Regions from separate parts of the Ruegeria sp. P10 genome, predicted to be linked through region 1. Evidence: riboswitches for the same ligand, from Rfam matches in the RefSeq annotation. Region 1 holds a riboswitch; each other region holds the start of a gene.
The links. A riboswitch is a leader RNA that binds a small molecule or an ion and turns the genes downstream of it on or off. The one in region 1 is predicted to bind cobalamin.
Positions count from the first base shown of each region.

Region 2: it holds a riboswitch for cobalamin, as region 1 does, so the genes downstream of both, ACR0FB_RS19755 (hypothetical protein) here and ACR0FB_RS20310 (DUF4198 domain-containing protein) in region 1, are expected to answer to the same signal.
Region 3: it holds a riboswitch for cobalamin, as region 1 does, so the genes downstream of both, ACR0FB_RS04325 (DUF1636 family protein) here and ACR0FB_RS20310 (DUF4198 domain-containing protein) in region 1, are expected to answer to the same signal.
Region 4: it holds a riboswitch for cobalamin, as region 1 does, so the genes downstream of both, ACR0FB_RS08150 (DUF1636 family protein) here and ACR0FB_RS20310 (DUF4198 domain-containing protein) in region 1, are expected to answer to the same signal.

Region 1 covers NZ_JBQERJ010000018.1:16,706-24,496, reverse strand. The annotation lists gene ACR0FB_RS20340 (hypothetical protein) at 1-141, shown strand, start outside; gene ACR0FB_RS20335 (hypothetical protein) at 218-430, shown strand; partial or broken gene ACR0FB_RS20330 (energy-coupling factor ABC transporter ATP-binding protein) at 535-1,116, opposite strand; gene cbiQ (cobalt ECF transporter T component CbiQ) at 1,182-1,961, opposite strand; gene ACR0FB_RS20320 (cobalt ABC transporter permease) at 1,961-2,536, opposite strand; gene cbiM (cobalt transporter CbiM) at 2,533-3,144, opposite strand; gene ACR0FB_RS20310 (DUF4198 domain-containing protein) at 3,151-3,936, opposite strand; cobalamin riboswitch at 4,069-4,268, opposite strand; gene ACR0FB_RS20305 (ROK family transcriptional regulator) at 4,390-5,514, opposite strand; gene ACR0FB_RS20300 (sugar ABC transporter substrate-binding protein) at 5,767-6,786, shown strand; gene ACR0FB_RS20295 (ABC transporter permease) at 6,895-7,791, shown strand, end outside.
Region 2 covers NZ_JBQERJ010000016.1:6,854-14,644, reverse strand. The annotation lists gene ACR0FB_RS19775 (bifunctional 2',3'-cyclic-nucleotide 2'-phosphodiesterase/3'-nucleotidase) at 1-1,486, shown strand, start outside; RNA gene ffs (signal recognition particle sRNA small type) at 1,526-1,624, shown strand; gene rsgA (ribosome small subunit-dependent GTPase A) at 1,732-2,808, shown strand; gene ACR0FB_RS19760 (alpha/beta hydrolase family protein) at 2,848-3,681, opposite strand; cobalamin riboswitch at 3,839-4,059, shown strand; gene ACR0FB_RS19755 (hypothetical protein) at 4,151-4,558, shown strand; gene ACR0FB_RS19750 (protein-tyrosine phosphatase family protein) at 4,550-5,062, opposite strand; gene ACR0FB_RS19745 (DNA polymerase III subunit gamma/tau) at 5,234-6,997, shown strand; gene ACR0FB_RS19740 (YbaB/EbfC family nucleoid-associated protein) at 7,398-7,751, shown strand.
Region 3 covers NZ_JBQERJ010000002.1:233,293-241,083, forward strand. The annotation lists partial or broken gene ACR0FB_RS04305 (GH1 family beta-glucosidase) at 1-796, shown strand, start outside; gene ACR0FB_RS04310 (glucokinase) at 773-1,831, shown strand; gene ACR0FB_RS04315 (carbohydrate kinase family protein) at 1,863-2,789, shown strand; gene ACR0FB_RS04320 (D-lyxose/D-mannose family sugar isomerase) at 2,806-3,471, shown strand; cobalamin riboswitch at 3,571-3,768, shown strand; gene ACR0FB_RS04325 (DUF1636 family protein) at 3,867-4,223, shown strand; gene ACR0FB_RS04330 (ABC transporter ATP-binding protein) at 4,220-4,993, shown strand; gene ACR0FB_RS04335 (ABC transporter substrate-binding protein) at 5,010-5,960, shown strand; gene ACR0FB_RS04340 (FecCD family ABC transporter permease) at 5,962-6,972, shown strand; gene ACR0FB_RS04345 (inositol monophosphatase family protein) at 6,996-7,775, opposite strand.
Region 4 covers NZ_JBQERJ010000004.1:50,523-58,313, reverse strand. The annotation lists gene ACR0FB_RS08155 (SLC13 family permease) at 1-1,649, shown strand, start outside; cobalamin riboswitch at 1,877-2,083, shown strand; gene ACR0FB_RS08150 (DUF1636 family protein) at 2,176-2,547, shown strand; gene cobW (cobalamin biosynthesis protein CobW) at 2,549-3,604, shown strand; gene cobN (cobaltochelatase subunit CobN) at 3,608-6,901, shown strand; gene ACR0FB_RS08135 (cobalamin biosynthesis protein CobG) at 6,898-7,791, shown strand, end outside.

The DNA.
Region 1 (7,791 bases):
AACATCACCGGGCTTGTGCCGGGCGTCACGCGGTTTGCGGATGAGCTGCAACTGCTATATTCCGCAGAAATGCTCATTACTTCACCGGTCTTCAATCAACTGGACAATGTCTGGACTGGAAGCGAGTTCGCCGCGCCATAGCACGGCTGCCTGAAACGCAGGAAAGTGATTTGGCAATGCGCCCATCATGGGGTTCAATGCCTTCAGGAGGTCAGCCATGCAGAACCCCGAACGTTTCGAGAAATTCTATTTCGCCAAAGTCGGCATGGGCGAAGCCTGTGGCTGCGCCGAGCGGATAATCGACGTGTTCGAATTCAACCGCAAAGGCGGTGCGCAATCCAGGCAACCTGTGAAACAGGACAGGCGCAGACGTGGATCCTTTGGGGCATGGGCGGTCAAATATGGGCTGATGAGCCGCAGGCGCACATAGCCAAGGCCTGACGACGCACAAGGTTCGCTTTCCGTTTCATGGCGTGGCTCAGGCGGTATGATTGCATATCTAAAACCACCATGTCCGGTTGCTACGAGAACAGGTCAGACCGGCACCAGCTTCCCGTCGCGAAGATCCAGTTCATCGGGCGCCAGTTCCAAGCGGAACGCCGGCGAATGACTGACAAGCAAAATCGCCTGTGGCAACGCGCGCAGGATTTCCAGCAGGCGCGCTTCGTTTTTTGTATCCAACGCATTCGTCGGTTCGTCCAGCAACAGCACTTCGGGTTCCATCGCCAGAACCGTCGCCAGGGTCACCAGCCGTTTTTCACCGCCTGACAATTTGTGGGTAATGCGGTTCTTCAGATGCATCAGGTCCAGATCGCCCAGAACTTTGTCGACGATGGCAAATGCCTCGTCACGGGTCTTGCCCAGATTGAGCGGGCCAAAAGCGACGTCTTCGGCGACGGTCGGGCAGAACAGCTGATCGTCCGCATCCTGAAATACAAGCCCCACCCGGCGGCGGACCTCATGGAAATCAGCCTCTTCCACGCGTTGCTGACCAAAAACGGTGACGGTGCCCGAACACGGGCGCTGCAACCCAAGCAAAATCCGCAGGAGCGTCGATTTTCCCGCTCCGTTCGGACCTGTCAGGGACAGGCGCTGCCCCGCGCTCAGGCTCAGGCTTGCCCCGTCCAGAACGGGTGGCTGGCCGGGGTAGGAAAAACAGATGTCTTCAAGCGCGATCAGTGTCATGCGAGTTCCAGAATGATCAGACCCAGGCAGAGACCGCTGAAACCAGTCGCAAACACAATGTCCGCGCGGGTCAGGGCAAATTCCTGAAGCAACGGCATACGCCCGGAAAACCCGCGGCACTTCATCGCGGCCAGGATGCGTTCCGATCTTTCGATCGCGCGCACAAGCATCATACCCACAAGGTAGCCAAAGCTGCGATATGTGTGCCAGTTTGTTGCTGGCCGAAAACCACGTACCTTCATGGCGGCCCGCAGCCGCAGGTATTCTTCGCGCAAGACCTCGATATAACGGATCGTGAACATCAGCAGGTAAACCAGCTTTTCCGGGCACCGCAGACGATGCAGGGCGTGGCCCAGTGTGACCGGCTCCATCGTCCCGACCAAAACCATCAGGGACAGGATCACGGCATTGGCGGTCAAGGCAATCTCGACCGCTTTCCAAAAACCCTGCCAGCTTGCAGGGAATCCCCAAAGCGTGAACATCGGATCCCCGGGCATGGAAAAGGGCAACAGGACCAGCATGAACAGGATGAACCCATCCATCATGGCCATTCGCTTCAACGTCTTTCGCCGCGGCAGACGTGAAACTATCAGAAGCGAAAGCGACACTGTCAGCGCCGCGCAAAGCGCGCCGAGGGATGACACCGCCACGGTCACGACTGCAAAAACAACTGCCATGACGATCCGCATCCGGGGATCCAGCAGGCTGATCAGACCTTCTGGCCCGTCACCGGCTTCGGACAGTGTTTTTTCCTTGTGCCCCAGAACGTGTGCCATCAGGACGCCAGCTTGCGGCGGGCCGCCATGTAAAAACCCAGACCAAACAGACCAACGATGTACCCAATCCCGCCAAGGATGGTTTGCAGGTCGTTCTGTTCGCGATAGGCCGCAATCTCGCGCCTGAGCGGGCGCAATTCGTCACGTATGGCCTTGGCGATAACCTGCTGTTCTTCGGCGCTGAGAGACGCCGCCGAACCGCTGGCCTGCGTCACAGCAGCCGAAGATGAGTCACCGTTTTCTGCCACAGCAACGCCCATGATCCGCGCGACATCTTCGGCAGGCATCGTGACTTCGGCCACATGCCCGGCGCCAAGGTCGGCAAAGAAAGTGTGCGCCACGGCCGAGGTCGGCGTGTAGACAAAGAAACCGTCCGCATCCGTGACCGATCGACCCAGCTCGGCCCCATCCGGGCCGGTAACAATGACCTCGGTGCCGCTTGCCATGTCGCCGTTGGAAAAGCCGATTTCGCCCTCGATGACGTCTTCCGACTCGAAAACGCCGGCTATGACCTTGTGCGCCAGGGCAGGCACAGGTGCGCAGCTCACGGCCAATATGACAACCAGATGCTTCATGTGGCTGCTTCCCTTATAAACAGCTCGGGCTTGACCTTGCGTGCCAACAACACGGCGAACCCGGTCAAAATCGCCTCAATGGCCATGACAGGAATATGGGCGAAGAAAACAAGCCTGGCGGCAGGCAGAAATTCATCCCCCGACAGCGCCAGGGAAAACGCGACCATGCCGGTTGTCGCCGCAATGGCAAATGCGCCGCCGACGCCCCCCCAAATCGCACCTTGCAAAGGCGTTCCACGCGCGATCAGACGACCGAACAACATTCCGGCCACCACAGCTGGAAATGCGATGTTGACGGTGTTGATCCCCAACACCGTCAACCCGCCAAAGCCGAAAAAGACCGCCTGTAGCAAAAGCCCGACGAACAAAGCCGGGAATGCGGCCCAACCAAGCAGCAGCCCGGCCATGCCGTTGAGGATCAGATGGACCGACGACGGACCAATGGGTACGTGGATCAACGAAGCCACGAAGAAACTGGCTGACAGAACGCCCGCAGTGGGGATGCGATCAAGATCCAGAGACCTGAGACCCATGGCGATCCCGCCCGCGGCGGCTATGGCGCCGCCAATTACAACCGGGTTGGAAAGGGCTCCGTCGACGATGTGCATCTTGGGTTACTCCAGATCCCAGGAGCGAATCCAGATGACCGCATCCTGGCTGAGTTCTTTGCCCTCATGTTCGGTTGCCGGACCGGAACCAAGTGCTGCGAAACCCCAGTAACCGGCATTTGGAACGCCGAACGAGAAATACCCGTTGTCGTCAGATATGGCGACCACCGCACCACCCGGCATCGGAGAGACTTTCGGTGCAGAAGCGGCCGAACTTTCCATGTCGGGCTCGGCGGCCATGTACTCGATCTCGATTTCGACCCCCGCAACCGGCTGACCATCAGCCAGCACACGGCCCGTGAAAGTCGAACCCGCGATGATGTTGGTCGGCTTGTTCAGCGGGATAATCTCGGTCGGCAAACCTACGGGATTCATCCAGTCGGTCGGCAATTCGTTGCGGTTCAGGAAGGCTTTGGTGAGCTGTTGGATATAGATGTCTTCGGATTCCTCGTAATAAGGCTGAGGAACCGTCACCAGCACATAGTCGCCCGACCGTTTGACCGGGACACTGCCTTTGAACGCCACGCCCTCGTTTTCCCCGCCGGTGAACCGGATAGCTTCCAACGTGTCCAGCAAATCGGTCTTTTCACCGTTGTGGATCACATAGAATTCCTGCGGCTTTTCAAGATCCATGACGTGGCCGTTCTCGAACGGATGCCAGAAAATCAGCTTGACCGGCACATCGCCCGGTTTCTGGATCATGGTATCGGTAGTGTATTCCAAAAGAAAATGCGCATCTGCGATGGCGGGAAGAGCCACCGCGGCAACGGCTGCGCTGAGCAGCGTTTTCATGAACAGTCGTCCTTGTCCCGTCGCGCCAATCCCGGCGCGAAATTCGTTTTGACTACGGGACATTCAACGCCAAATCACCCTTTCAGGCATCCTGGTACGACGCACATCCCGTCGCCGATTAGGAGTGCCCCTTATGAGGACACATGTCCGGCAGGTATCCTGACTTGCGGGTCAAAGCGTTGGACTGGCCTTCCCGGGGCAAACCCCAGTGGCGTTTCAGCCCTGCTCGCCGCTTACAGTTGCGGGTGCAGTTGCGGAGTTGGGCCTGAGCCCGCACCGCATTCCCTATTGATTCCAGAGCAAGCCCCGGAACCGGACATGCCGAGCGGCTTGCCAGACAACTCAGCCTTCCGTCAACGAAAATGTGTTACGGCCATCGAAAATTATGAGCTCGGCAGTTTGCGAGAGTGAACCGGTTTGTGAAATATCCAAGGCAACAGGGTGATTTCACATCTAAGCTTCTGAAAGATACCTTTCCGACAATGGCAGGCTTGCCGCGCCCAGTGAGCGTGCATCCGGGCCCACGGTCCCTGCCAGCACCACGGGGTGCTCGAGACCGGTCAGGTTCAGCTCGGACAGTTTGTCTTCGACCATTTCAACCAAACGCGCCTTGATGTCCTGCGGCATCCAGCCGTCAATCTTCACGCATTCGAAATCTATCAGGCTACAGGATGAGACAATCGCATAAGCAATCCCGCTTGCCGTCCGTTTCAACCAGTTTTCCAGTTGAATTTTTGGCACATCCCAACGCTGGGTCGTTTCCCAAATGGAATGCGACGTTACCCCTGCTGTGGTGATTGCACGCTCGAGAACATACAGGCTGGCCACGTCGATAAGCGGTCTGACACCACCCGCACCATCCGGTACAGGCAGGGGGCCGATTGCGCCCGAGTTTCCACGCCCGGAAAAGATCGCACCATTGAGAACCACACCGCCGCCAATAAAAAACCCGATATAGAAGTACAGGAAATCCCTTGGTCCATCGGCCGGACCGAATACCAATTCCGCCCCACAAGCCGCAGTGGCGTCATTTTGCAGAAAAACCGGCATATCGAGGCGACGAGCCAGGTCAGCCTTCAGGTCTGATACGCGCCACGGGTCCATTTCTTCCTGAGGAACCTGAAGGGTCTGGGCCCAGTCCCACAGGTAGAACGGCATGGCAATTCCAAGACCCGCAATCCTGCCTTTGGCCTCGGGCGACATGGATGACATCATTTTCCCCAGACTCTGTATAGAAAACTCCAAAGTGGCTTTTGGCGTTGGATAGTCATAGGTTCGCCGCTCGCGTTGCCGCACATTTCCGACAAAGTCAGTCAATACCAGCTCGGTACTGCGGCGCCCGACCTTGAGCCCAAAGAAAAACGCACCATCCGGGTTGAGGCGCATGGGAACGGAAGGTTGCCCGACTTTCCCGCGGACCGGCTCACCGCGCAAAAGCAAACCGTCCTTCTCAAGCAGCCGCATGATGACGGAAACGGTTTGCGCCGACAGTCCGGTCATGCGCGCAATCTCGGACTTAGCAAGAGCCTGATGACGCCGGACAAGCGACAACACCAGCCGTTCGTTCCGGGCCCGCATCCCGCTTTGATTGGTTCCGCGCACCTCTGACCCGTGCAGGCCAATCGAATTTTTCCGAGATGAATTTTCCGGCACGACCACCCCTTTCCTGCTGAAGAATGAGAAAGCCCGCCCGCCCTGTCAATAATAAATAAGAGTGATTTATTTATTGACTCAAATTTCGAATCTTGTGATTGTTTCTTATGAGATCAGGGTTTTTGCCTGATCGCCCTCGTGCCCTTTACGGCACAGGAAAAACTGGGAGGATAATCGATGAAACTTGCAAGACTTGCGGGTGCTGCTGCGCTCGGGGTTACTGCCATGGCTGGCAGTGCAATGGCGGAAGGCGAAACCGTTTGTCTGATCACCAAGACAGACACCAACCCGTTCTTTGTCAAAATGAAGGAAGGTGCGACAGCGAAGGCGGAAGAGCTGGGAATGACGCTCAAAGCCTTTGCAGGCAAAGTTGACGGTGACCATGAAACGCAGGTGCAAGCCATTGAGACCTGCATTCTGGACGGCGCCAAGGGCATTCTGCTGACGGCCTCGGACACATCATCCATCGTTCCGGCCGTGAAGCAGGCGCGGGATGCAGGTGTTCTGGTTATCGCTCTGGATACGCCGCTGGAACCCATTGACTCGGCTGACGCAACGTTTGCCACGGACAATTTCCTTGCCGGGCTGCTGATTGGACAATGGGCCAAAGCAACGCTGGGCGACGCGGCCAACGACGCCAAGATCGCGACACTGGATCTTGCCGTCAGTCAGCCGACAGTGGATGTGCTGCGCAATCAGGGTTTCCTGCAAGGCTTTGGTGTCGATCTGGCGGACCCGAACGTAATCGGTGATGAAGATGACCCACGACTGGTCGGAAGTGATGTCACTGCCGGCAACGAAGAAGGTGGTCGCCGCGCGATGGAAAACCTTCTGGCCAAGGATCCCACGATCAACGTTGTTCACACCATCAACGAACCTGCCGCGGCAGGTGCCTACGAGGCGCTGAAAGCCATCGGGCGCGAAAATGACGTGCTCATCGTTTCCGTGGACGGAGGCTGCCCGGGTGTCCAAAACGTTGCCGATGGTGTTATCGGCGCGACGTCGCAGCAATACCCGCTGTTGATGGCATCGCTGGGTGTTGAGGCCGTCAAGAAATGGGCGGACGAAGGCGTGAAGCCTGAAAACACGCCTGGCAAGGATTTCTTTGACACCGGCGTAGCGCTTGTAACGGACAAGCCTGCCGAAGGCGTCGAGTCGATCTCGGTCAAAGAAGGCATGGACCTCTGCTGGGGTTAACCTGACCACCCGGGGGGCCGCAGAGGGTGGCCTTCCGCTTTTCCAACCACCCATTCGCCCGAAAACTTGCTAAAGTCGTCAGAAACCTGACGCTTTGGGGGAACCTTTATGTCCGATACTTCACGACGATCAGACGACTTCGAAGCCGCTGCAAAAGGCAGCCCGGAACAGATTGCTGAATTTGACGATCACCACCGCGGGTTTGTCGGAACGGTTCAGCATTTTTTGCATGTGAACCCCTCTCTGGTGCCGCTGATCGTTCTAGTGGCTGCCATCGTCATTTTCGGGGCTTTGCTGGGCTCCAAGTTCTTCTCGCCATTCGCGCTGACCCTGATCCTGCAACAGGTTCAGATCGTCGGGATCGTGGCGGCGGCGCAAAGCCTCGTCATCCTGACCGCTGGTATCGATCTGAGCGTCGGAGCAATCATGGTGATGTCGTCGGTTGTCATGGGACAGTTCACCTTCCGATATGGGCTGCCACCAACGGTCGCAATCGTTTGCGGCCTTTTCGTTGGAACCGCAATCGGCGCGGTGAACGGATATCTGGTCAGCCGCATCAAACTGCCGCCGTTCATCGTGACGCTTGGCATGTGGCAAATCGTTCTTGCGGCGAACTTCCTCTATTCTCAGAACGAAACCATCCGGTCACAGGAGATCGAAGAAAACGCCGCGATTCTGCAACTTTTCGGGGCCAAGTTCAACGTGGGCGGGGCGGTATTCACCGTCGGCGTGATCTTCATGCTGGCGCTGATCCTCGGGCTTTCCTACGCCCTGCGCCATACCGCGTGGGGCAGGCATGTTTACGCGGTCGGAGATGACCCGGAAGCTGCCGAGTTGTCAGGTGTCAATGTGCACCGAACGCTTATGTCCGTTTACATGTTGTCCGGGCTGATCTGTGCCTTTGCGGGCTGGGCTTTGATCGGCCGGATCGGATCGGTGTCTCCGACATCAGGCCAGTTGGCCAATATAGAAAGCATAACGGCGGTTGTGATCGGGGGCATATCC
Region 2 (7,791 bases), on a different contig from region 1:
GGTTCTGTGCGGCAATCTTCATCGGTCCGGAGAACACCAATCTTGGCAGCGTTTTGCGATCCTTGACCGTATCGTTAGGGTGGGAAACAAGGATGTGCCCATTCGCGTCGGCGTGTTTTCGGTGCTGCCACCGCAGACAACACGTTGGGAAGAACACAATCTGAACGAAACCGTAGAGGCGGACGACATCGTTGTCGCGGCACAGTCCCTGACGCGTATCTTGCGCGAAAAGGGGTGCGATCTGATCGTGGCGCTCGCCCATTCCGGGCTTGGACACCCGGACACAGCGACCGACACTGAAAATGCCGTTATTCCCCTGGCCGCGATCGAGGGCATCGACGCTGTCGTCGCCGGGCACACGCACCTGACCCTTCCCGCACGCACCAGCGCGCAAACCCCGAATGTGGATTACGTGAAAGGGCTGGTGCATGGAACGCCGGTTGTCATGCCCGGTTCGGCAGGCGCATATCTTGGAGTAATCGATCTGGCCGTTACCCTAGAGCCCCAGTCGGGGCTGCGTGTTGTCGACAGCCACGCCGAATTGCGCCCGGTTTCGGTGGGCGGCACCGCGATTGGCGAAGATTTGGAATTCGCGCATCTGGTTGAACCCGCACATCAGCAGACCCGTCAGGACATGGCCGCGCCCGTTGCGCGCGTCTCGGACACATTGCACAGCTATTTCAGCTTCTGTGCGCCGGATCGTGGGTTGGCGCTTGTGGCCGCCGCACAGGCAGCCACGTTGCGCCCTTTTTTACACGGCACCACGCTTGCAGAGCTGCCGCTGTTGTCAGCCGCGTCGCCGGCCAAATGCGGCGGACGCTCTGGCCCCAGGCACTATACGGACGTGCCGCTCGGCGAAATCTGTCTGCGTCACGTGGCGGACCTGCATGTCTTTCCAAACGAATTGCGCGCGGTTCAGATCACGGGCGCGCAGCTGCTGGAGTGGTTGGAGATGTCAGCCAGCGCATTCAACCAACAATTCCCCGACGCCGAGGCAGAGCTATTCGACCGGGATCGGGCGGGATACAATTTCGATGTCATCTTTGGCTTGTCCTATCAGGTCGACCCGTCGCAACCGGCGCGTTACGATGTCGGGGGGCAAATGATCCATCCCGGCCACAGGCGGGTGCATCATCTGACTTGCGCAGGCCAAGCCGTGCAACCCGATCAGGCATTTGTCGTCGCGCTCGATAATTATCGCGCAAGCGGGGGCGGACATTTCCCGCATGTGTCGTCGGCCCCGGCCATCGATCTGCCCCCGCTGGATATCCGGGACATTTTGCGGGACTACATGACGCACCGCCTGCCACCCGACCCATTGGCCCGGCAACCTTACCCGTTCTCTCTGATGCCAAAATCGGGGGTGACGACCATTCTTCGGACCGGTCCCGGTGCTTTGAAGTATGTTGACGAATTGAACAGGTTTGCCCCCAAGATTCTGGAACCTGACGAAAACGGTTTTGCTCGCATTCGGCTGACGCTCTGACGGGTTGTCTTTTGCCGAAGCCTTCCCTATATCCAGAGTCGAGAGGTTGGCGCGGGCGAGCGCCTCGCCAACCTGGTCAGGTCCGGAAGGAAGCAGCCACAACGAGCCCCGCTTGGGTCGATGTCCAACCTCTCACTTTACGAACCTTGGCCGCAGGAGGGCTTTATGATTGTAGCAAAGATCCTTCGGGCAGCACGGTTCTGACCTCACGGTATCGACTGACTGCCTGAATACATGACCCGGGGATGAGCGATCGCCATCCGTCGGGAGTGCTGTTTCTGACGACAGGCAAACCAATGTTTCTTGCACTTTCGGACCTGGGATGGTCCTCTCACTTTGCCGCGCAACACGCGGCTTATCCTTCCTGCACGCCTTTTCGCATCACTTCCGTTCATCGGGACCGCCTGATAGGGCTTAACCCTGACGGCGAAGTCCCGTTATTGACCCCCGATCAAACGACCGGCAGCTATGCTGTTGGCGATTGGGTTCTCGCCGATGACGACAAACGCGTGCGCCATTTGCTCGACCGGCGCAGCCTGCTGCACCGACGCGCCGCGGGTACAGGCGCCGCGACGCAACTGATCGCAGCCAATGTCGATGTGCTGTTCATCGTCAGCTCGTGCAATGCCGATTTCAAACTGCCCCGGCTGGAACGATATCTGGCGCTCGCGCATCAGGCCGGGTGTTACCCGGTCGTTGTTCTGACGAAGGCCGACAAATCGGCGGACCCCGACAGTTTCTCGGGGCAGGTGCAATCTCTGGATCCGTTCCTGACGGTTCTGGCGATCAACGCGCTGGACCCGGCAGAGGTTGAAAAGGTTCTGTCCTGGTGCCCCAAAAGCCAGACCGGAGCGCTGGTTGGATCGTCGGGCGTTGGCAAGACGACACTTGCCAATACCATGACCGATCAGGATCTCGCCACCTCGGACATTCGCGAGGATGACGCGCGGGGCCGGCACACGACGACCGCACGCGCATTGCACCGGATGCGCAACGGTGGCTGGTTGATCGATACACCCGGAATGCGCGCGTTGCGCCTGCTGGACGCTCGGGACGGGATCGACGACGTTTTCTCGGACCTTGCCGAGTTGAGCCGGGACTGCCGTTTTTCGGATTGCCAGCACAGCTCCGAGCCCGGATGTGCCGTGCAAAAGGCAATAAGCCACGGCACGCTTGATCCGGCTCGATTGGACCGGTGGCGCAAGCTTCGGCGCGAAGATCAGCGCAATTCTGAAACCGTCGCGCAGTCCCGGGCGCGGGACAAAGCGTTCGGCAAGATGGTCCGTGGCGTCATGAAGGAAAAGAAACTTCGCAACCGGTGATCGTTGGGCGGTGCCCGGCCCGTCCTGCGCCGCGTCTGATCAAGCGATCAGTCGCGGCCAAACCGCTGCATTGCGCCGGGCAAATGCTCCGATATGACCAACCTCGGGCAACCCGAAATCGGCAGGGCTCAGCAGGTGGCGGTTGGCATCGGGGCCGTAAAGATCCGCAAGCCGCCAAACCGCTTCCGGCGGCACCATCTGGTCGTCCTCGAAGGTGAACAAATCCACGGGCGTTCCAGAATCCTTCCACTGCGCCGCAGGTAACTCATGCCCGATTTCAGGCACATAGTTCAAAGGCGCCGTACACCATTTGCGCCACTGCCAATAGACCGATGCCGGCAGATCCGAGCCGAACCCGATCGCCTTTCCGGGAAGGTAGCCAAGGGCTCGGGCCAAAAGCGGGGCATGACCATACCAGAACAATCCTGCCAAACCACGATAGGGCCATGGATGGTCGCTTAGGGTTACCAGCCCCGAACACACACAGATCATGCGATCAATCAGATCGATATCCGGCTGCACAGGCCCCAACATCGCGCCGATCGAATGGCCGATGGTCCAATGCTGCGAATCGGGAAACCGTCTGCGCATTTCTGCCCGTGCCGCGGGCATGTCGATCAAGGCCCAATCCGCCATGGTCGCACGCGAATCTTTCAGGCGGCCGGTCAAGGAATGCCCGTAATCGCGATAGTCATAGGTCAGGCAGGCCATACCCTGCTCGGCAGCAAGCCATCGTGCGAAATGACGGTAATAATCGCGCGGCACACCCGTTGCACTGTTCAGCACGACGACGATTTCGGGCGAAGACAGCGGGCTGTACAACCGGGCAGACAGTGTTTTCTGCCCGGACGGAAAGCGAAATTCTTCGGTCATTACCGTTTGCTCTGCGTCCAACATGATCTCTGGCTTTGCGCTTGGTAAATCCGGTTTCCGAACCTCAACGCCCTCGACACTATGCATGAACCAACACCGTATCCAGCATGACCAAGCGTCCGGTCAAAAGATCGGCTTGACTCGACGCGTGCTCAAACGCTAGCGGTTGTGTGATGGTTTCCGGCCTCCACAAGGGGTCGGGATGAAAAGGGAACACGGTGCGGTAATGTCTGGTCATGCAGGCAACAACCAAATCCGCGACTGCCCCCGCAACTGTAAGCGGTAAGCGATGCCGAAACACCACTGGCCCAAAGGCTGGGAAGGTCGGCAAAGCGATGACCCGCAAGTCAGGAGACCTGCCATCGGAAACGAAACCGAAACTCGGGCGGGGTGTCCGGGCAGGTCCTGACGGCATCACGCTGTCCCACCTGTCCCAAATATCCTGTCCACCAAGCGCGGAGGGCGCAGGATGATCTGGAAGACAAAGACACATGAATTCAGTGCAACAGTATGTCAGCGGACGGGCAAAACCTGTCCCGCTTTGGCGCGGCTGGCGCGCTCGATATCCGAAGCCATGGCCCAGGCGACCTCGGCCACAAGTGACGATTTCGAGATTGAGGGCAGCAGCGCGCTGTCACATTGCAGCGAAGGATGTCATGCAATTTTCCGCGCGCAATCAGACCGCATTCGTGTCTTTTGCGGGACGCAGCCCGAAACCGCGATTGAGCCGCTGAACGGCTATGCCGACCTGATCTTCGGAAACACGTTCAGTGCGATGCCATCCGGCGTCGTGAAAACCCCACCCTGCGCGATGATCGAAGTTTCTACGATCCGGCCTCGAAAACCTGCTTGCGCGCCCGCGCAGATTTCAATCTGAGTCCAGACTGACCTGTGCCTGGGCACGCCGAGAGGCCCAGGCCAGTTGCGCATCCGTTTCGACGGCGCAAGGGCGCACCGCCCGCAATCGTTGCAGCGCCGTGTCCGCGCCTTCGCCGCATTCGACCATCAGCCGCAGGACAATCATACCTGACCTGCCACAGCCCCCGCGGCAGTGTACCAATACGCGACCTCCGCCGGACAGCGCGTGCCGGGCCGCGGCGCTGACGGACGGCCACGCGTCATCAATCGCTTTTGTCGGCGCTCCGAAATCTTCGATCGGCAGGTGAACCCATCGGCTGGCGCGGCTTTGAATATCGCTTCCAAATTCCTGCGCCCCGTCCTGAAGCATTTCGACATCCGTCGTCATCGAAACAACAAGCCCCGGCTGCCAGGCTGCGATCATATCCAGATCGCTGGAGTAATCTCCGCCGCGTCCGGGCATCGAGGTCAGCGCCAGCGTTCCGCCACCGACTTGCAGGGCGTAGATCACCAACTGCGACATGAATCCTGTCCTCCCCAAAGAACTCTATACAAAAATGAGCCATTAAATCCGCTGATGCAGTTTAGTGCGAAAGCGACTCGTTTCTAAATCAAAAATCATCGCGCCACGCTGTGGACGCGGGCAACGGTGGCCACTACGCTGTGCCCAAGCACCGAATCCCAACGAGAAGACATGACAGACAGCTCCAGCCCCGCCTATCAGGTTCTCGCCCGCAAATATCGCCCGGAAACCTTTGCCGATCTGGTGGGTCAGGATGCCATGGTGCGCACCCTGAAAAACGCGTTCGCGGCCGACCGGATCGCGCAGGCCTTCATCATGACCGGCATTCGCGGCACCGGCAAAACCACGACCGCAAGGATCATCGCCAAGGGCATGAACTGCATCGGACCCGACGGAACCGGTGGCCCCACGACCGAACCCTGCGGTCAGTGTGAACATTGTGTCGCCATCATGGAAGGCCGCCATGTCGACGTGATGGAGATGGACGCCGCCAGCCGTACGGGCGTCAACGACATCCGCGAGATCATTGACAGTGTCCGCTATCGCGCCGCCAGCGCGCGTTACAAGATTTACATCATCGACGAGGTTCATATGCTCTCGACCAGCGCGTTCAACGCGCTGCTCAAGACGTTGGAAGAACCGCCCGCGCATGTGAAGTTCATCTTCGCAACCACTGAAATCCGCAAAGTCCCTGTCACTGTGCTGTCCCGCTGCCAGCGTTTCGACCTGCGCCGGATCGAACCCGAAGACATGATTGGCCTGCTGCGCAAGATCGCCGAAGCGGAAAACGCCCAGATCGCCGAAGACGCGCTGGCGCTGATCACCCGAGCAGCGGAAGGATCGGCCCGGGATGCGACCTCGTTGCTGGATCAGGCGATTTCGCATGGGGCTGGCGAGACGACCGCCGATCAGGTCCGTGCAATGCTTGGACTGGCAGACCGTGGCCGGGTTCTGGACCTTATGGATATGATCCTGCGCGGCGATGCCGCCGGAGCACTTACCGAGTTGAGCGGCCAATACGCCGAAGGCGCAGACCCGCTGGCGGTGCTGCGCGATCTGGCCGAGATCACGCATTGGGTGTCCGTCGTGAAGATCACGCCTGACGCGGCGCAGGATCCGACGGTTTCTCCGGATGAACGGACCCGGGGCCAACACATGGCCGAGGCTCTGCCGATGCGGGTTCTGACCCGGATGTGGCAAATGCTGCTGAAGGCGCTCGAGGAAGTCTCGGCTGCGCCCAACGCCATGATGGCCGCTGAAATGGCCGTTATTCGCCTGACCCATGTGGCGGATTTGCCCAGCCCCGAAGAGCTGATCAAACGGTTGCAAGATGCCCCGCCACCGCCGCCGGGCGGGCCCAATGGCGGCGTTTCGATATCCCGACCGGGCGCCGGTCCGGCGCCGGCTGGCGCGACCCATCCACCTGCCTACGCGCCGTCCCCTCGCGGTTCCGGTGGCGCACCGGTTGCAGCCCTGGCGCAGGATGCCCAGACGGCCCTTGCCCATTACCCGACCTTCGACCACGTGGTGGAACTGATCCGGACCAATCGCGACGTAAAGTTGCTGGTCGAGGTGGAAAACGGCGTGCGCCTCGTCTCCTATCAACCCGGACGAATCGAATTCACACCCGCCACCCAGGCACCGGCGGATCTGGCGCCACGACTGGGCACTGCCTTGCAACGCTGGACAGGAAATCGGTGGGCTGTCTCGATCGTCTCGGACGGAGAAGCCCCCACGATTGCAGAAGTCAGGGATGCGGCCGAGCTCGCACTGAAATCCGAAGCCGAACAACACCCGTTGGTGCAGGCGGTATTGGCGCAATTCCCAAAGGCGAAAATCACTAGGATCGAAACGCCGGAGCAACGCGCCGCCAAGGTCGAGACCGAAGCGCTTCCCGAAGTGGAAGACGAGTGGGACCCGTTCGAGGAAGACTGACCCCGCCGCCCGTCACCCCCCGTTTCAAACGAAGCTGACCGAGGTTTCGATCGAACACATCCGCCCGCATGTCTCAGATCGTTTGTTGCGACACCGGCCAGCGGAAGGCGGCCCGTGACCATTCTGATCCGAATGCTGCGTAGCCATTCGAACCCCGCCCAGATTTCCTGTGTTCCGTGCAATCAGTCTCGGCAGCAGACCATATGCGCGCCAAGGACGATCTGCGCTTGTCGGGCCTGCTGGCAAATATGGTGTCACAGATGGTTAGCACGTTCCTGCTGACGCCTGCGCTGATCAACATGCCGACCGGAACGGATGAGCCTCCGACCGGCGGGAGAACCCTTGTGCCATGTCGCTGCTGCCCGTATCTAGAGCGCAAACGGAGACACAGGAGAATACTATGCTGAAAGGACTCGGCGGGCTTGGCGGTCTGGGCGACATGGCCAAGATGATGAAATCTGCGCAGGACCTGCAAACCAAGATGACCGAAATGCAGGAAGAGCTGAACAACATGATGGTTGTCGGCGAATCCGGTGCAGGCCTGGTCAAGGCAACGGCGACGGCCAAGGGTGAACTCAAAGGTCTGGATATCGACCCTTCCATCTTCAACGGCGATGACAAGGAAGTGGTCGAAGACCTGATCCTGGCCGCCATCAAGGATGCGCAGACCAAGGCAACCGAACGTTCGCAGGCTGAAATGGCCAAGCTGACCGAAAGCATGGGCCTGCCCAAAGACATCAAGCTGCCGTTCTGAGCTTCATCTTTTCCCAAATACTCCCGCCGGAGGCTCCCTC
Region 3 (7,791 bases), on a different contig from region 1:
GTGTGTCAGTTGGCTGAGCCATTTTGAAGGCCACCATGCGCCCGGTCTGCGCGATATCCGCGCCGCCGCCCGGGCGATGCATCATGTTTTGTTGGCCCACGGGCGGGCCATTCAGACCATGCGCAGTCTTGGGATGGGCAATCTGGGTGCCGTGTTCAACCTCGAATGGTCCGAGCCCGCGGATGACAGCGCAGATGCGCGGCTTGCGGCAGATCGCTACGATGCGATCTACAACCGGTTCTTCCTTGGCGGTGTTTTCAACAAGGAATATCCCCAAATAGCCTTGGAGGGGTTGGAGCCGCACTTGCCCAAGGGCTGGCAGAACGACTTTGAAACCATCGGCACACAAGTCGATTGGTGCGGGTTGAACTACTATACCCGAAAGTTGATAGCCCCGGCGGACACCGCTTGGCCCAGCCTGCAAGAGGTTCCCGGACCGTTACCCAAAACGCAGATGGGATGGGAAATCGATCCCTCTGCCCTAACCCGCTTTCTTGTCAGAGCAAGGAAAGACTATACGGGCGCCCTGCCAATCTATATCACCGAAAACGGTATGGCGAGTGAGGAGCGCGTGCAGGACGATGATCGTATCGATTATCTCGACAAGCACCTTGCGGCCGTACTGGACGCTTTGGCACAAGGTGTTCCGGTGAATGGCTATTTTGTCTGGTCGCTGCTGGACAATTATGAATGGGCCTTCGGGTACGAGAAGAGGTTTGGACTGGTGGACGTGGATTTCGAAACACTTGCGAGAACGCCCAAAGCGTCTTTCATGGCGCTGAAATCCGCCCTGTCCGGGGGTCAGAGTGTCTCTCAGCCGTTAGCGCAACCATTCGGTGCCGTGCATGAGCATTGGAACCTGGTTGCGGATATCGGCGGTACGAACACACGTCTGGGCGTTGTTACGAACGGAGAATTGGCAGATCTTCGGAAACACCCGACGGGGACATTGGAAGATCTGCTCGAGGCGTTCCATGACCTCAGGGACGAGATCGGAACCAACCCACAGGCCGTCGTAGCAGCCGGAGCCGGGCCGGTCAGGGACGGAACGATTCAGTTGACCAACGCGAACCTGGATCTTTCGGAAACCGAGCTGACGAAAGCAACAGGAGCAGAGCGCACTTTTGTCATAAATGATTTCACCGCTGCGGCGTGGTCAGTGGCCGAGGTGACTCGGTCGGATGTTGCGGTCTTGCAGGGTCAGGCGACGCCGCCCGCTGGCACACGGCTGGTTGTAGGGCCCGGAACCGGGCTTGGTGTTGGTGCTTTGCTTTTTTCCGAAGGCAGGTATCACACGGTCTCCGGCGAAGGCGGGCACGTGGGCCTGTACCCGCGCCATCGCGACGAAGTTGATATCTTTGAGGCGGCACGTCGCATCGCACCGGGCTGTTTCTTTGGCGACAGCCTGGCGCTGGAAGCAGAAATGTTCCTGAGCGGAACCGGCCTGCCGATCCTGTATCAGGCGGTTGAATTGGCAGCCGGTCAGGCGCGGACTCAGGCGCGCTCTGCAAAGGACATTCTGAACGATGCCCGCAACGGCACCGATCTGGTCGCCGAAAAAGCAGCGCAGATTTTTACCACCCATCTGGGTGCTTTGATGGGTGATCTGGCGGTCACCTTGATGCCAGAGGGAGGCGTTTTCCTCGTCGGCGGCGTTGCCGAGAAAAACCGCTGGCTATTCAGCGACAACTTCAAGGATGCGTTCAACGGCGGCGGCCGCTTCAGCGATTTGCGCCGTTCCCTGAACCTTTACGTGTCTGAACAGGCAGAGTTCGGGATCATCGGCGCAAACAACTTCTGCAAGAACGCGCTGAGACAGCAACCAGACTGACCGAATTCTCTGTACCAAGAAGGACCAAGACATGATTCTGTGCTGTGGTGAAGCGCTGATAGATATGATTTCAGAACCGACCGCATCGGGCGCAATTGGTTTTGTGCCACATACTGGTGGTGCAGTTCTGAACACAGCCGTCGCGATGGGACGTCTGGGTGTTCCGGTTGGGATGCTGACAGGTTTGTCATCGGACATGTTCGGCCAGCAACTGATCGATGCGCTGAAAGCGAGCCATGTGGACACGACACATGTCATCATCTCGGACCGCCCTACCACGCTTGCCTTTGTGCAGCTCTCGGATAAACACGCGTCTTACAGCTTTGTTGATGAAAACACCGCAGGCCGGATGTTGCTGCCCGAGGACATGCCAGATCAGCTTCCCGCTGTCTCTGCCCTGTATCTCGGCGGAATCAGCCTTGCGTGTGAACCTTGCGCAGATGCATATGCCGCCCTTCTGGACCGCCACGGTTCCGACCGTGCGGTGATGCTGGACCCGAATATTCGCCCGGATTTCATCAAGGATCAAACCCGGTTTCGGACGCGTTTGAACCGCATGATCTCGCGTGCGGATATCGTAAAGGTTTCAGACGAGGACCTGGATTGGATCATTCCGGGCGCTGAATCCGAAGCCGCAAAAGCGTCTGTGCTGTTGCAGGCGGGTCCTTCCGTTGTCATCGTCACGCGCGGCAGTGACGGGGCGCACGGTTACCTGGCGGATGGTTCCGAAGTTTCGGTTCCCGTGAAACCCGTTGAAGTGGTCGATACGATCGGCGCAGGTGACACGTTCAACGCCGGCGTTCTGACCGAGCTCAGCCGTGCAGGGCATCTGACCAAGTCAGGTCTGCGCGGATTGACGGTTGAAAGCCTGCAAGCAGCCATGGAACTGGGCGCTGACGTGGCGGCCGTGACCGTTTCCCGAGCCGGGGCAGAACCCCCCTGGGCGCACGAACTTTGATCTTTGGGACGGCATGATGAAACGATCCGAAATCAACCGTATCAAGACCCGGGCACAGGCGTTCATTCAGTCCTTCGGTGCCGTGTTGCCACCCTTTGCGGATTGGTCGCCCGAGAAAATGCGCAGCCCTCTGGCCGAAACGATCCGCAGCCGCGGGCTGGGATGGGACATTACCGATTACGCCCAGGGCCGTTTTGATGAACTTGGACTGTTTCTATTCACTTTGCGCAATGGTGAGGCGAAGGATCTGAAATCCGGGCGCGGGATGCTCTATGCGGAAAAACTGTTGATCTCGAAAGAAAATCAGCTTTCTCCGATGCACCGGCATATCATCAAGGCAGAAGACATCATCAACCGGGGCGGCGGCGATCTCGTTCTGGAAATCCATGCGTCAGATCCAAACGGTGGCGTCGACCGCGACAACCCGGTGACGGTCCCAAGCGATGCCTGCCCTGTAACCTTGCAACCCGAAGAGCACTTGCGGCTGAAGCCGGGGCAAAGCGTAACTCTGATGCCCGGCATCTGGCACGCTTTCTGGGCCGAGCGCGGCGATTGCCTTATTGGCGAGGTATCGACCGTGAATGACGACCGTACGGACAATGTGTTTGAAAAGCCAATCCCACGGTTTTCAAAGGTTGAGGAAGATACCGAACCGGATTTTCTTCTTGTATCAGACTATTGACACCGTTCGGTCCGGGCTGGCGCACCAGGATCGCTGGCTCAACCGTTGCAATTCCGTCCACCACCCTTTCGCCTGCCGCTTGACAAGTCAGGCGTAGCCGGACTAGCTGAGCGGGATGGTTCCGTAAGGGATGAAAATGGGAACACGGTGCGGCGCTGGAATGTGCCAAGTCCGTGACTGCCCCCGCAACTGTAAGCGGTGAGCGACGCCACTTCACCACTGACCCAAAAGGGGTTGGGAAGGTCGGCCAAGCAACGACCCGCAAGTCAGGAGACCTGCCATCACACTATGAACCAACCCGAGGCGGGGCGTCTCGGAAGGAGGCTTGATGGCGCGTTTGCGTAATATCCGGGTATGTGCCCTCTGTCTGCATCTGGCAAACGACGGAGAAGGCAATGACCTGCTATTCTGATCACTACGTTCTGATCTGTTCAACATGTCAGGGGACGATGTCTGCCGAAGCCGCGCAAGACGCGCTGGATGCCCGGTTGCCTGACGGTTTTGAAACCCGAATGGTGGCCTGCATGGCAGGTTGTGAACGGGCCATGACCGTCGGATTTCAGGCCCCGGGCAAAGCGCAGTACCTGTTTGGCGATATCACGACATCCCGCGATCTGTCTGCCTTGGTCGAATTTGCGATCCAGTTCGGCGACAGCGACGACGGCTGGACCAGTGCCTCGGACCGCCCCCCTGCCCTTTTCGCAAAGACCTTATCGCGAATTCCCGCTTTACCTTTCGGGGGGTCATCATGAGTTTTCTGATTGCAGAGAATTTGGGATACTACGCTCTCAATGGCGACATCCTGTTGCAGGATGTGTCCTTTCGTCTGGAAGAAGGATCAATTCTGGCAATCGCCGGGCCGAACGGCGCCGGCAAAACCACTCTGCTGAAACTGCTGTGCGGGATTGAACGGATTGCGTTGGGCGATGTTTGGATAGAAGGACAAAGCCTTCGGACCCTGTCCGCCCGCCAACGTGCCCGCTCCATTGCTGTGGTCGGGCAGCAGGAAATGCCCGACGGGCGGATGCGCCTGCAAGACTACGTTGCGCTGGGGCAAATCCCGATTCAGGGCGAACGTTCGGTGACTCAGCACAGGGCTGATCTTGAACGGGTGCTGACGACGACCGAGCTGTTGCATTTTGCCAACAAAACGATGGGTCAACTGTCCGGCGGAGAACGTCAGCGCGCGCACATCGCGCGCGCTCTGGCCCAGAACCCGTCCTTGCTGTTTCTGGACGAGCCAACCAACCATCTGGACCCCGATGCCAAGGGGCACATGCTGTCTCTGGTCGCTGATCTGGGGGTAACGGTCGTCATGATCGTCCATGATCTGGTCATGATCCCGGAATTCGCCACCCATGTGGCGTTGATGAAAGCCACGCGCCTGACGGGGTTCGGGCCTGTTGGCGAAGTTCTGACCCCAGACCGGGTAAGTGAGACATTCGGCGTGGATTATCTGTGCTTTCAGCACGAAGGCCGCATGATCCCCGCACTGGACATCCGAAAACGGAAATTGTCATAATAACAGGAACTTACATATGATGCAGAAACTCTGGCCGGTGGTTGTCTTCGCTGGCTTCGCAGGTGGCGTGGCAGCGGAAGCCGTCACCGTGGACAATTGCGGCGAACCGCTGGTTTTTGACTCGGCGCCGGAACGTCTGGTCGTACATGATATGAACATGGCGGATATGGCCTTTGCACTCGGCCTTCAGGACAAGATCGTGGGACTTACCGGGATTTCGGGCTGGTACAAAACCAGCCCTGACTTTGATGCTCAGCGCGGCGACATCCCAGAGCTTGCCCCCAAGTACCCGACGATTGAAAACCTTGTGGCCGTCGAACCTGATCTGTTTTTTGCCGGTTGGTACTATGGCATGAAACCCGGCGGAGATGTCACGCCCGACACGCTGGAACCCTTTGGTATCAAGACCATGATCCTGACCGAAAGCTGCGTGCATCTGGACGAGGATCGCCCCGAAGCCAGCATGAACCTGTTGTTTGATGACGTTCTGCGCCTGGGCAAGGTCATGCAGGTCGAAGACAAGGCCGAGGCGCTGGTTGCCGGCTGGAAGGACAAGTTGTCCGCCATTCAAGCAAAAACAGCCGATCTGGAAAAGCCGCGGGTATTCCTGTTGGACGGACCGGCCGATGCTCCGTTTACCGCCGGCAAGTTCGCCATTCCCGATGCGATGATCGCAGCCGCTGGCGGTGAGAACGTAACTCATGATCTGGATACCAGCTGGGGCCGCACGTCGTGGGAAGCTGTGGCAGCGGCTAACCCGGAATTTCTGGTGCTGCTCGACTATCAGTCCGGCAACGGCGCAGAGGACACTTTCCAGTTCCTCAAGGATCACCCGGTGATGTCACAAACGGACGCGGTAAAGAACGAGCGCTGGATTGGACTGCGTTACGAAGAGCTGACTCCCGGCCCGGCAAATATCGAGGCGATCGAGAAGATGGCACAGGCGATGCACCCGGAGACCAACTGATATGGTCCAATTGGGCCGTTTGATAGTGCTGGGGGCGGTTGTTCTGACCGCCCTTTTGCTGTTGTCGATCGTCTATGGGACCACCCCAATCCCCGTGCGCGAAGTCTTTTCGGCCATCGGCCTCGGAACCGGTATGGTGGAAGGAGACATGTCGCCCTTGCACCGGATCGTCTTCGACCTTCGCCTGCCCCGCGCCCTGTTTGCCGCCGTGATTGGTGCGGGGCTGGGCGTCGTTGGTGTCGTTCTGCAAACAACGACGCGAAACGATCTGGCAGATCCGTTTCTGTTCGGTCTGTCCTCGGGTGCTGCTGCCGGCGCCGTTCTGGTGATCACCGTCACAGGGGATGTTCTGGGAATCTGGACGTTGCCGCTGGCAGCATTTTGCGGTGGCCTGATCGCGTCCGGCATTGTTCTGGCGCTGGTTCAGGGCTTGCGTACGAGCGCACCCGAAAAACTGATCCTGGCTGGCCTGGCGGTGTCCTTTCTGTTTTCCGCAATCACCAACTACCTTATTTTCTCTGGCGACAATCGCGCGGCTCATTCGGTGATATTCTGGATGCTTGGCGGCCTGGGACTGGCAAGATGGGAAACATTCCCGCTTGTCCTGATCGGACTGGGCCTGATCCTGAGCTATTCACTTTATCGCAGTCGGTGGCTTGACGCGCTGCTGACCGGGGATTTCACAGCCTCGTCACTGGGTATTCCCGTTCAAGGTCTGCGGTTCAGCATGTTTTTCGTTGCCGCTTTGGCGACGGCCAGTTTCGTTTCAGTTGCCGGTGTCATCGGCTTTGTCGGGCTGATGGTGCCTCATATTGCACGCGGCATCGCCGGTACTCTGCACCGAAACCTGCTGATCGTCTCGGCGATCGTGGGCGCGATTCTGCTGACATTGTCCGATATCTTGTCACGCCTTCTTCTGGCCCCGCAGGAGTTGCCCGTCGGAATCGTCACAACGTCAATAGGATCACTTTTTGTCTTTTTGTATTTGTTCAAATCTGATCGCGGAAGCTAGTTTTCCAAGGTTGCGCAACACTTTCATTTCTCAGCATTGATGAGGTCAAGCAGTTCAGCATGCAGTTCAGGGGTTGCGGCGGAAACGACCGCGCCATCTGAATCGAGGGCCAACGCATGCCCCTGCCAATCGGTCATCACTCCGCCAGCAGCCGTGATCAGAGGTGAAAGCGCCAGATAGTCATAAGGTTGCAGATCGTAATCCACCACAGCATCGACATGGCCCGAAGCAAGCAAGGCATGGGGGTAACAATCATAGGCAAATCGGCGCGTCTGCCCTGCATTCATCAACCGGTTGAACAGGTCAGGATGGTCGCAAAAAATCTTGTCGCCTTCATTCACATACAAAACCGAATGATCCAGACGCGTGGTGTGCGACACCTCTATCGGCCGCCCGTTCAGGCTGGCCCCGTTACCAACCACACCCAAATAGGTCTCATGCAAGGCCGGCATTCCGACCAGCCCCAACCGAGGGCGCCCATCCACAAGGTGCGCCAAAAGGAACCCGAACAAAGGATGGCCGGACAGAAACGAACGGGTTCCGTCAATCGGGTCAATCACCCACATATGACGCCCGTCGCCTGCTTCTTGCCCGTGCTCTTCGCCAAAGATGCCGTGTCCGGGAAAATGCTGTTTCAGGTAGGTACGTACTTCTGCCTCAACTGCCTTGTCGGCCTGCGTCACCGGGCTTTCATCTTGTTTGAATTCAATGCCCAAAGACCCCCGAAAAAAATGCATCGCGGATTCCGAGGCAATATCAGCAATCTTCATCGCATGCTCAGTCAACGCATCTGGGGTTACCATTTCCGGTCCTTTCGGC
Region 4 (7,791 bases), on a different contig from region 1:
GGGCCGGTCTGGACAAGACGGGGATCATGAACAAGGTGGCTGCCGTCATACTCAAATACGGCGGCAAATCCGAAGGCAGGGTTGTACCAATCATTTCCGGCACCGTTGGCGTCATATCCTCGTTCATGCAGAATGTAGGCGCCGCTGCTCTGTTTCTGCCGGTTGTCAGCCGAATTTCCACACGGTCAGGCATACCGCTGTCGCGCCTGCTCATGCCAATGGGATTCTGCGCCATTTTGGGCGGCACAATGACGATGGTCGGGTCGTCTCCTCTTATCCTGCTGAACGATCTGATCCTGACGGCAAATGACAGTCTGCCGGCCTCTCAAAAAATGGAGCCCTTCGGCCTGTTCTCGGTCACGCCGATCGGTGCGGTTCTGATCCTGACGGGAATTGGTTACTTTCTGCTGTTGGGACGCTGGGTTTTGCCGGAGGCTGAAGGACCTGACAATACGGGTACCGGACAAGGGACACAGGAATACCTGCAAAGGGTCTATGGCCTCAAAGCTGATGTGTTCGAAGTCGTGGTGCCCGAGGACAGCCCCCTGGTCGGCGAGATTCTGGCCGACATCAACCACGAAAACCACCTGTACATCATTTCAACCTTCTATCGCGGCAAAACCTCGATGGTTCAGGTTTTGACAGCGGAAATTGCAGCGCCGTGTCGGCTGGCCATCGTCGGCCGCCGTTGGGAGGTCGAGAAGTTCGCCGAGAAATACGGGCTGACCGTTCTTCCGGACTTGGACATTTTCGTCGAAGAGTTCGCCCCAACCAATGCAGGCGTGGCCGAGGTGGTCATCACGCCTGACAGCAAGCTGATCGGCAAATGCCCCCGCGAGCTTTTGTTTCGCAAGACCTACGGGATGTCGCTGCTGGCCATTCACCGCGGCGAAGAGACGCTGAGCCATGTCGAGACCGAGGATCACGAATCCACTCAGATCGGGCTCGAAAAGTTTCAGGCGGGCGACATGCTTGTGGCCCATACCAGATGGGACAACCTGATGCGGATCAAACGAGATCCGGATTTCGTCGTTGTGACGACAGACTTTCCTCAGGACGAGCTGAGGCCGCAAAAAGTCGGCTGGGCCCTGGCATTCTTCGCCATTTCGCTGTCGTTGATCCTGTTCACGGACGTCCGGCTTTCACTCTGTCTTCTTACCGGCGCGGTGGGCATGATGCTGACCCGTGTGCTCAGCGTGGACGAGGCGTACCGCGCGGTCGGATGGAACACCGTATTCCTGCTCGCCTGCCTCATACCTTTGGGACAAGCCGTGCAGAACACAGGCACGGCCGCGTGGATCGCCCAGCAGATCATGATAATTCTGGACGGCTGGCCGCTCTGGTCGTTGCAAACCGGCATCGCCATTCTGGCGACGGCCTTTTCTTTGGTCATGTCCAACGTGGGGGCCACGGTCCTGCTGGTGCCTCTGGCAGTATCGATTGCGGTGGCGGCGGGTGGAAACCCGGCCGTCTTTGCCCTGACGGTCGCCATATCGACCTCGAACAGCTTCATCATCCCAACCCATCAGGTAAACGCGTTGATCATGGGTCCGGCCGGATACAAGGTGATGGATTTCGTCCGCTCCGGCGGAATAATGACGGCGCTGTTTCTGGTCGTCTCCCTGCTCATGATCAACGTCATCTATTAGCGCAAGAGGATCTGCGGTGTTCGGTGGTCTTTTCCCATCATCGGGACAGGTTCAGTCAAGGCACCCGTTCACCATAGTCTACGCCCCTTGCTAACATACTGTTCGTCGCCCGGCCCATCTCAGGCTGGGTCCCGGCACGCCATGCCGCCCATCGACGCCCACAGGTCGCTTTCCATGCCTCTGCATCATTGTTGCGCGCGACTCGCTTGACAAGCAGGCCAGCGGTGCCGCATGTCCCTTTCGTTGGTGTCGGTGACAGCCGATGAAAAGGGAATGCGTCAACGGTCTTGCCGCCAAACGCAGCCGCCCCCGCGACCGTGAACGGAGAGGATGCCCAATGCCACTGGCCCGAAAGCCGGGAAGGCGGGACATCCGACAGAGGCCCGCCTCTGGCATCCGCAAGCCGGGAGACCTGCCAACAACCGAAGTTGAAACCGGGCGGGGTGTTCCGGTGTCGGGTCCATGACCATTCGTGGCCCGCATGAAACCCCGTCCCCCGCGAAGAGGATTTGGGGGGATGAGAGACATGACCGATACCGCACCAGTCGAGTTGCTGGTCTGTACCACCTGCCGTCGCGGCCTGCCTGTGGAAGATGACACGCAACGCCCGGGCGCTTTGTTACACAAGGCTCTGGAACAGGCGGACCTGCCCGACGGTGTCACCCTGAAAGCCGTTGAATGCCTGTCAAACTGTGATCAAGGCTGTTCGATCGTGTTGCGCGGGCCGGGCCGCTGGACCTTCGTGTATGAAAACCTGAACGAAACAGATCATGTCGACGTCATCGTCGACGGCGCGACCAAGTATCTGGCCACCGAAGATGGTTTGGTGAAATGGCGCGAACGCCCCGAACATTTTCGCAAGAACTGTGCCTCGCGCATTCCCCCCATTGGAGCCTGACATGTCGAACCTCGAAAAACTCCCCGTCACAGTGATCACCGGCTTTCTGGGATCGGGTAAGACCACTTTGGTGCGTCACCTGATGCAGAACCCACAGGGCAAGCGCCTTGCTGTCGTGGTCAACGAGTTCGGCGATGTAGGCGTCGATGGCGACATCCTGAAATCCTGCGCCATTCCTGATTGCCCGGCGGAAAACATCGTGGAACTGGCCAATGGCTGCATCTGTTGCACCGTGGCAGATGATTTCATTCCCACCATCGAGGCCCTGATGGCGTTGGAGCCACGCCCGGATCACATCCTGATCGAAACCAGCGGTCTGGCCCTGCCGAAACCGCTGCTCAAGGCATTCGACTGGCCTGACATCCGCTCGAAGATCACCGTCGACGGCGTGATCGCCCTGGCCGATGCCGAGGCCGTGGCCGCAGGCCGCTTCGCGCCCAATGTCGAAGCAGTGGATGCGCAGCGCATGGCCGATGACTCGATCGACCACGAAACGCCCCTGTCCGAGGTGTTCGAGGATCAGATCTCGTGCGCTGACATCATCCTGCTGACCAAGCCCGACCTCGCCGGCCCCGAAGGCGTGGCCAAAGCGCGCGAGATCATCGCCGCCGAGGCGCCGCGCCCCCTGCCCGTCGTCGAAGTGGCCGAAGGTGCCGTGGACGTGCGCGTTGTGCTGGGTCTGGAAGCCGCCGCCGAGGATGACATGGACGCCCGACCCTCGCATCACGACGGCCATCACGATCACGAGCATGACGATTTCGAAAGCATCATCGTCGAGCTGCCCGAGCAGACCGATCCGGCCCAACTGGTCGCCAATATCGAACGCCTGGCCAATGAACTGAACATCCTGCGCGTCAAAGGGTATGCCGCCGTTCAGGGCAAACCCATGCGCCTGCTGGTCCAGGCAGTGGGTGCCCGCGTGCGTCACCAGTATGACCGCCCGTGGGAACCCGGTGAAGAACGCCGTTCGCGTCTGGTCGTCATCGCCGAGCATGACGATATCAAAGAGGCGGAAATCCGCGAAATCCTCGTGGGTGTGCGTGAGGCCGCCGAGTAAGCCATGCACGTCGTCTTTCGCGAAAGCCACGGGCTCGAGGAAACCGAGACCCCAACCGATCTGGGCCAGAGCCCGGCGGACCTGGTGGTGCTGTCCTTTTCGGACAGCGACCTAGGCGCTTTCGCGGCGGGCTGGCATCGTGGTGGCGGACCGGAAGGGCGAATGCCGACCCTGCGGCTGGCGAATTTGACGGCTCTGAAACACCCGCTGTCGGTCGATACCTATGTCGAACAGACGCTTCAAGGCGCCAAGGGCATTCTGATCCGTCTGATCGGCGGGGTGCCCTACTGGGCTTATGGGTTGCAGCAGGTTCTGGCGCTGGCGCAGGCCAAGGGCATCGCACTGGCGGTGCTGCCCGCCGACGGGCGCGAGGACACGCGGCTGGATGACTATTCCACCCTGCCGGTCTCGACCCTGCGGCGTCTGGCGCATCTGTGCGATACCGGCGGCGAGGTCGCGGCGCAGGCCGCGCTGGCGCAGATGGCTTTGGCGGCGGGGCTTTATGCCGGTCCGGTGATGGGCGCCAAGACCTTGCCCGAATGTGGCGTGTGGTGTCCGGATCGCGGCGTAATCCCGGTGGAAACCGCATTCGAAGGCACGACCAAACGAATCCTCGTCACCTTTTACCGCGCTTACCTGACCTCGGCAGACACCGCCCCGATCGCAGCCCTGATCCGCAGCCTGCGCGCCCGTGGATACGCGGCGGTGGGCCTGTTTGCCCCGTCTCTCAAGGCGCCTGTAGCCGCCGAATGGTTGCGGGAACAGGTTGTTGCGCTGAACCCATCTGCCATTGTCAACGCCACTTCGTTTTCGGGAAAAGGCGCGTCGGGAACGTCGCCTCTGGACGCTGCAGGCGTGCCGGTGTTTCAGGTCGCTCTCGCCACCTCGCGCCGCAAAGCCTGGGCCGAGGCGGAACGCGGTTTGTCCCCGGCCGATCTTGCCATGCATGTGGTACTGCCCGAGGTGGATGGACGGATCTCAGCAGGAGTTGCGTCTTTCAAGGAACCCGGAAAACGCGATCCGCATCTGGAATACGCGCGCTTTGCACACCGTCCCGAACCGGACCGGATCGAAGCGATCATCGACCGTGTATCGGGCTGGCTTGCACTGAACGACAAACCCAAGGCAGATCAGATTCCTGCGTTGGTCCTGTCCACCTATCCCGGCAAAGACTGGCAGATGGCCCATGCGGTTGGCCTCGACGCGCTGGCCTCGGCCCAGGCGATGCTGTCCGATCTTGACGAAGAAGGCTATGACATCGCGACTGGCGAGCCGATTGCCGACACTCTTCTGGACGCACGGATTTCGTGGTCGCTTGGGGATTATCAGGATGCGCTTGCGGAATTGCCCGAGACCCTGCGCGCTGATCTGCACACCGTTTGGGGCGCGCCCGAAGATGATCCGGCCTGTGCCGATGGGGCCTTCCATTTCACCGCGCTTCGGCGCGGCAAGGCGCTGGTCGCGCTGCAACCCGAACGCGGCACGCCCGAGCTGCGGGATGACGACTATCATGACCTCTTGCGCACCCCACGCCACGGTTATGTCGCCTTCTATCTGTGGCTGCGCAAAGGGTTGGGTGCCGATGCGCTGATCCATATCGGCGCGCATGGAACGCTGGAATGGTTGCCCGGAAAATCGGTCGCCTTGTCTGCTGATTGCTGGCCCGAGGCGCTGATCGGCGATCTGCCTGTAATCTACCCGTTCATCGTGAACGACCCGGGCGAGGCCGCGCAAGCCAAGCGCCGGATCGGAGCCGTCACACTGGGCCACATCCCGCCCCCGATGAAGGAAAGTGGCACGCCGGATCGGATGGTGCGGCTTGAATCGCTGCTGGATGAGTTTTCGAACGCCGACGGGCTTGACCCCAAACGCCGCGACCGCTTGCAGGAAGATATCCGTGATGAGGCGCAGGCGATAGGGCTGGAAAGCGATCTCGGCCTCGATCAGGCTACCTGCACCGCCGAGGCCATCACCCGCATCGACCGCTTTGTCTGTGACATCAAGGAAAGCCAGTTTGGCGACGGGCTGCACATCTTTGGGCGCGTGCCCGAGGTGACGGGCAGTTTCGATCCGGCCCCTTCGGCCCACGCCGAACGCGACGCGTTGATTAAAACGCTCGAAGGCAAGCGGATTGATGCCGGGCCTTCGGGGTCCCCCTATCGTGGCCGGTCAGATGTTCTGCCCACCGGGCGGAACCTTTACACCACCGATCCGCGGTCGGTTCCGACCCGTGCGGCCTATGCTCAGGGTGTGAAACTGGCCGAGGAACTGGTGCGGCGCCATCTTCAGGAAGAAGGCGATTACCCGAAGGGGCTGATCATCGATCTGTGGGGGTCAGCCACCATGCGCACGGCGGGCGAGGAATTCGCCATGGCCTTGCACCTGCTGGGCGTCAAACCCGTGTGGGACAAAGGGTCCGAGAGGGTTTCCGGCATCGAGGTTCTGCCGATCACCGACCTGAGCCGCCCGCGCCTAGACGTGACCCTGCGGGTCTCGGGCCTGTTCCGGGATGTTTTCCCGACGCTGTCCGCTTTGTTTGGCCAAGCGGTTCGCGCATTGGCCGCGCGCGATGAAGCGACGGATTGGAACCCCTATGCCGGGCAGGCGCCGGCAGCGCGGGTCTATGGACCTGCGCCCGGAAGTTACGGCGTCAATATGACCGAACTTTCCGAAGTGTATACCGACGAGGCCCGTGCGCAGGCCGGTGAAGCATGGCTAGAGGCCAGCTCTTTTGCATTGGAAGGCGAACACATCTCGCAGGACAAGGACGGCATCACCCAACGCGTTGCAAATGCGGACAGCTTTGTCCACTTGCAGGACCTGACCGAAACCGATCTTCTTTTGGCCAACGATTATGCCACGCACGAGGCAGGCTTTGCCGCCGCCAAGAAGGTCGCCGGCGGAACCGCGCAGCTGTACCATCTGGACAACACCAACCCCGAAAACCCGCGCGCCCGAACTTTGCGTGAAGAAATCAGCCGAGTCGTCCACGCCCGTGCCGCCAACCCCTGCTGGATCGCCGGAATGCAACGCCATGGTTTCCGGGGGGCGGCCGAAATCGCGGCAACGCTGGATCATATGGCTTCTTTCGCGCATCTGTCTGGCACGGTCGCACCACATCTTTTTGACCTCTACCACGATGCCACTCTGGGCAACGAAGAGGTCGACGCGTTCCTGCAAGAGGCCAATCCCAAAGCGCGTCAGGCCATGCAGGACCGGTTTCGCGCGCTGCTTGAGGCCGGGCTTTGGAACACGCGCCGGAACTCTATCAGGGCTGATCTGGAGGGATTGAGATGAGTGCACCGATCGTTCAGGGCTGGTGCCCGGGCGCCCATCGTCCGATGATGTCCGGTGACGGTCTGGTCGTCAGGGTCAGGCCCCGGCTGGCGCGTCTGGACGCCGATCAGGCACTGGGACTGTGCGATCTGGCTGACCGCTTTGGAAACGGCTCGATCGATTTGACCAATCGCGCCAATCTGCAATTGCGGGGCGTGGAAGAGGAAGACCATCAGCCTCTGCTCAAAGAGCTTGCCGCGCTGAACCTGCTGGATGCGGAACCCGGTATCGAAATACGCCGCAATATTCTGGTTACACCGCTCTATCAGGCGGGCGATTTGACTGCTCGGCTGACCCATGAACTGATTGACCGGCTTGCGGAGCTGCCGGCCCTGCCGGCAAAGTTCGGTTTTGCAATCGACACGGGCCCCGAACGTCTGCTGGCGTCGGATTCGGCTGATATTCGTCTGGAAACCAGTGCAGGCGGCCTGATCCTGCGCGCCGATGGCTGCGAAACCGGGCGGAGCGTGACCGAGACCGACGCCATTGACCACGTGATCGCGCTGGCGATGTGGTTTGCCGAAACCTACACGCCCGAGACACGCCGCATGGCGCGCGTCATCGTCGCCCTGCCGCAGGAATGGCAAGGATGTGCGCCCGGTTCTGTTGGCGCAAAGCTTCAACCGGGCCCCTGTGAACTGGGTGCCCTTTACGGCGCGGCTTTTGGGTCGCTGCCTGCGCGCAAGCTGTATGACCTGATCGAGGACAGCGGCGCTTGCGCCCTGCGCGTCACCCCGTGGCGGCTGATCCTGCTAGAAGGCGGGGCGGCGATACCTGCCCCGGCCTTTGTCGAAAATGGAACCGATCCGTTGATGACCACCGACGCCTGCCCCGGCGCGCCGTTCTGCCCG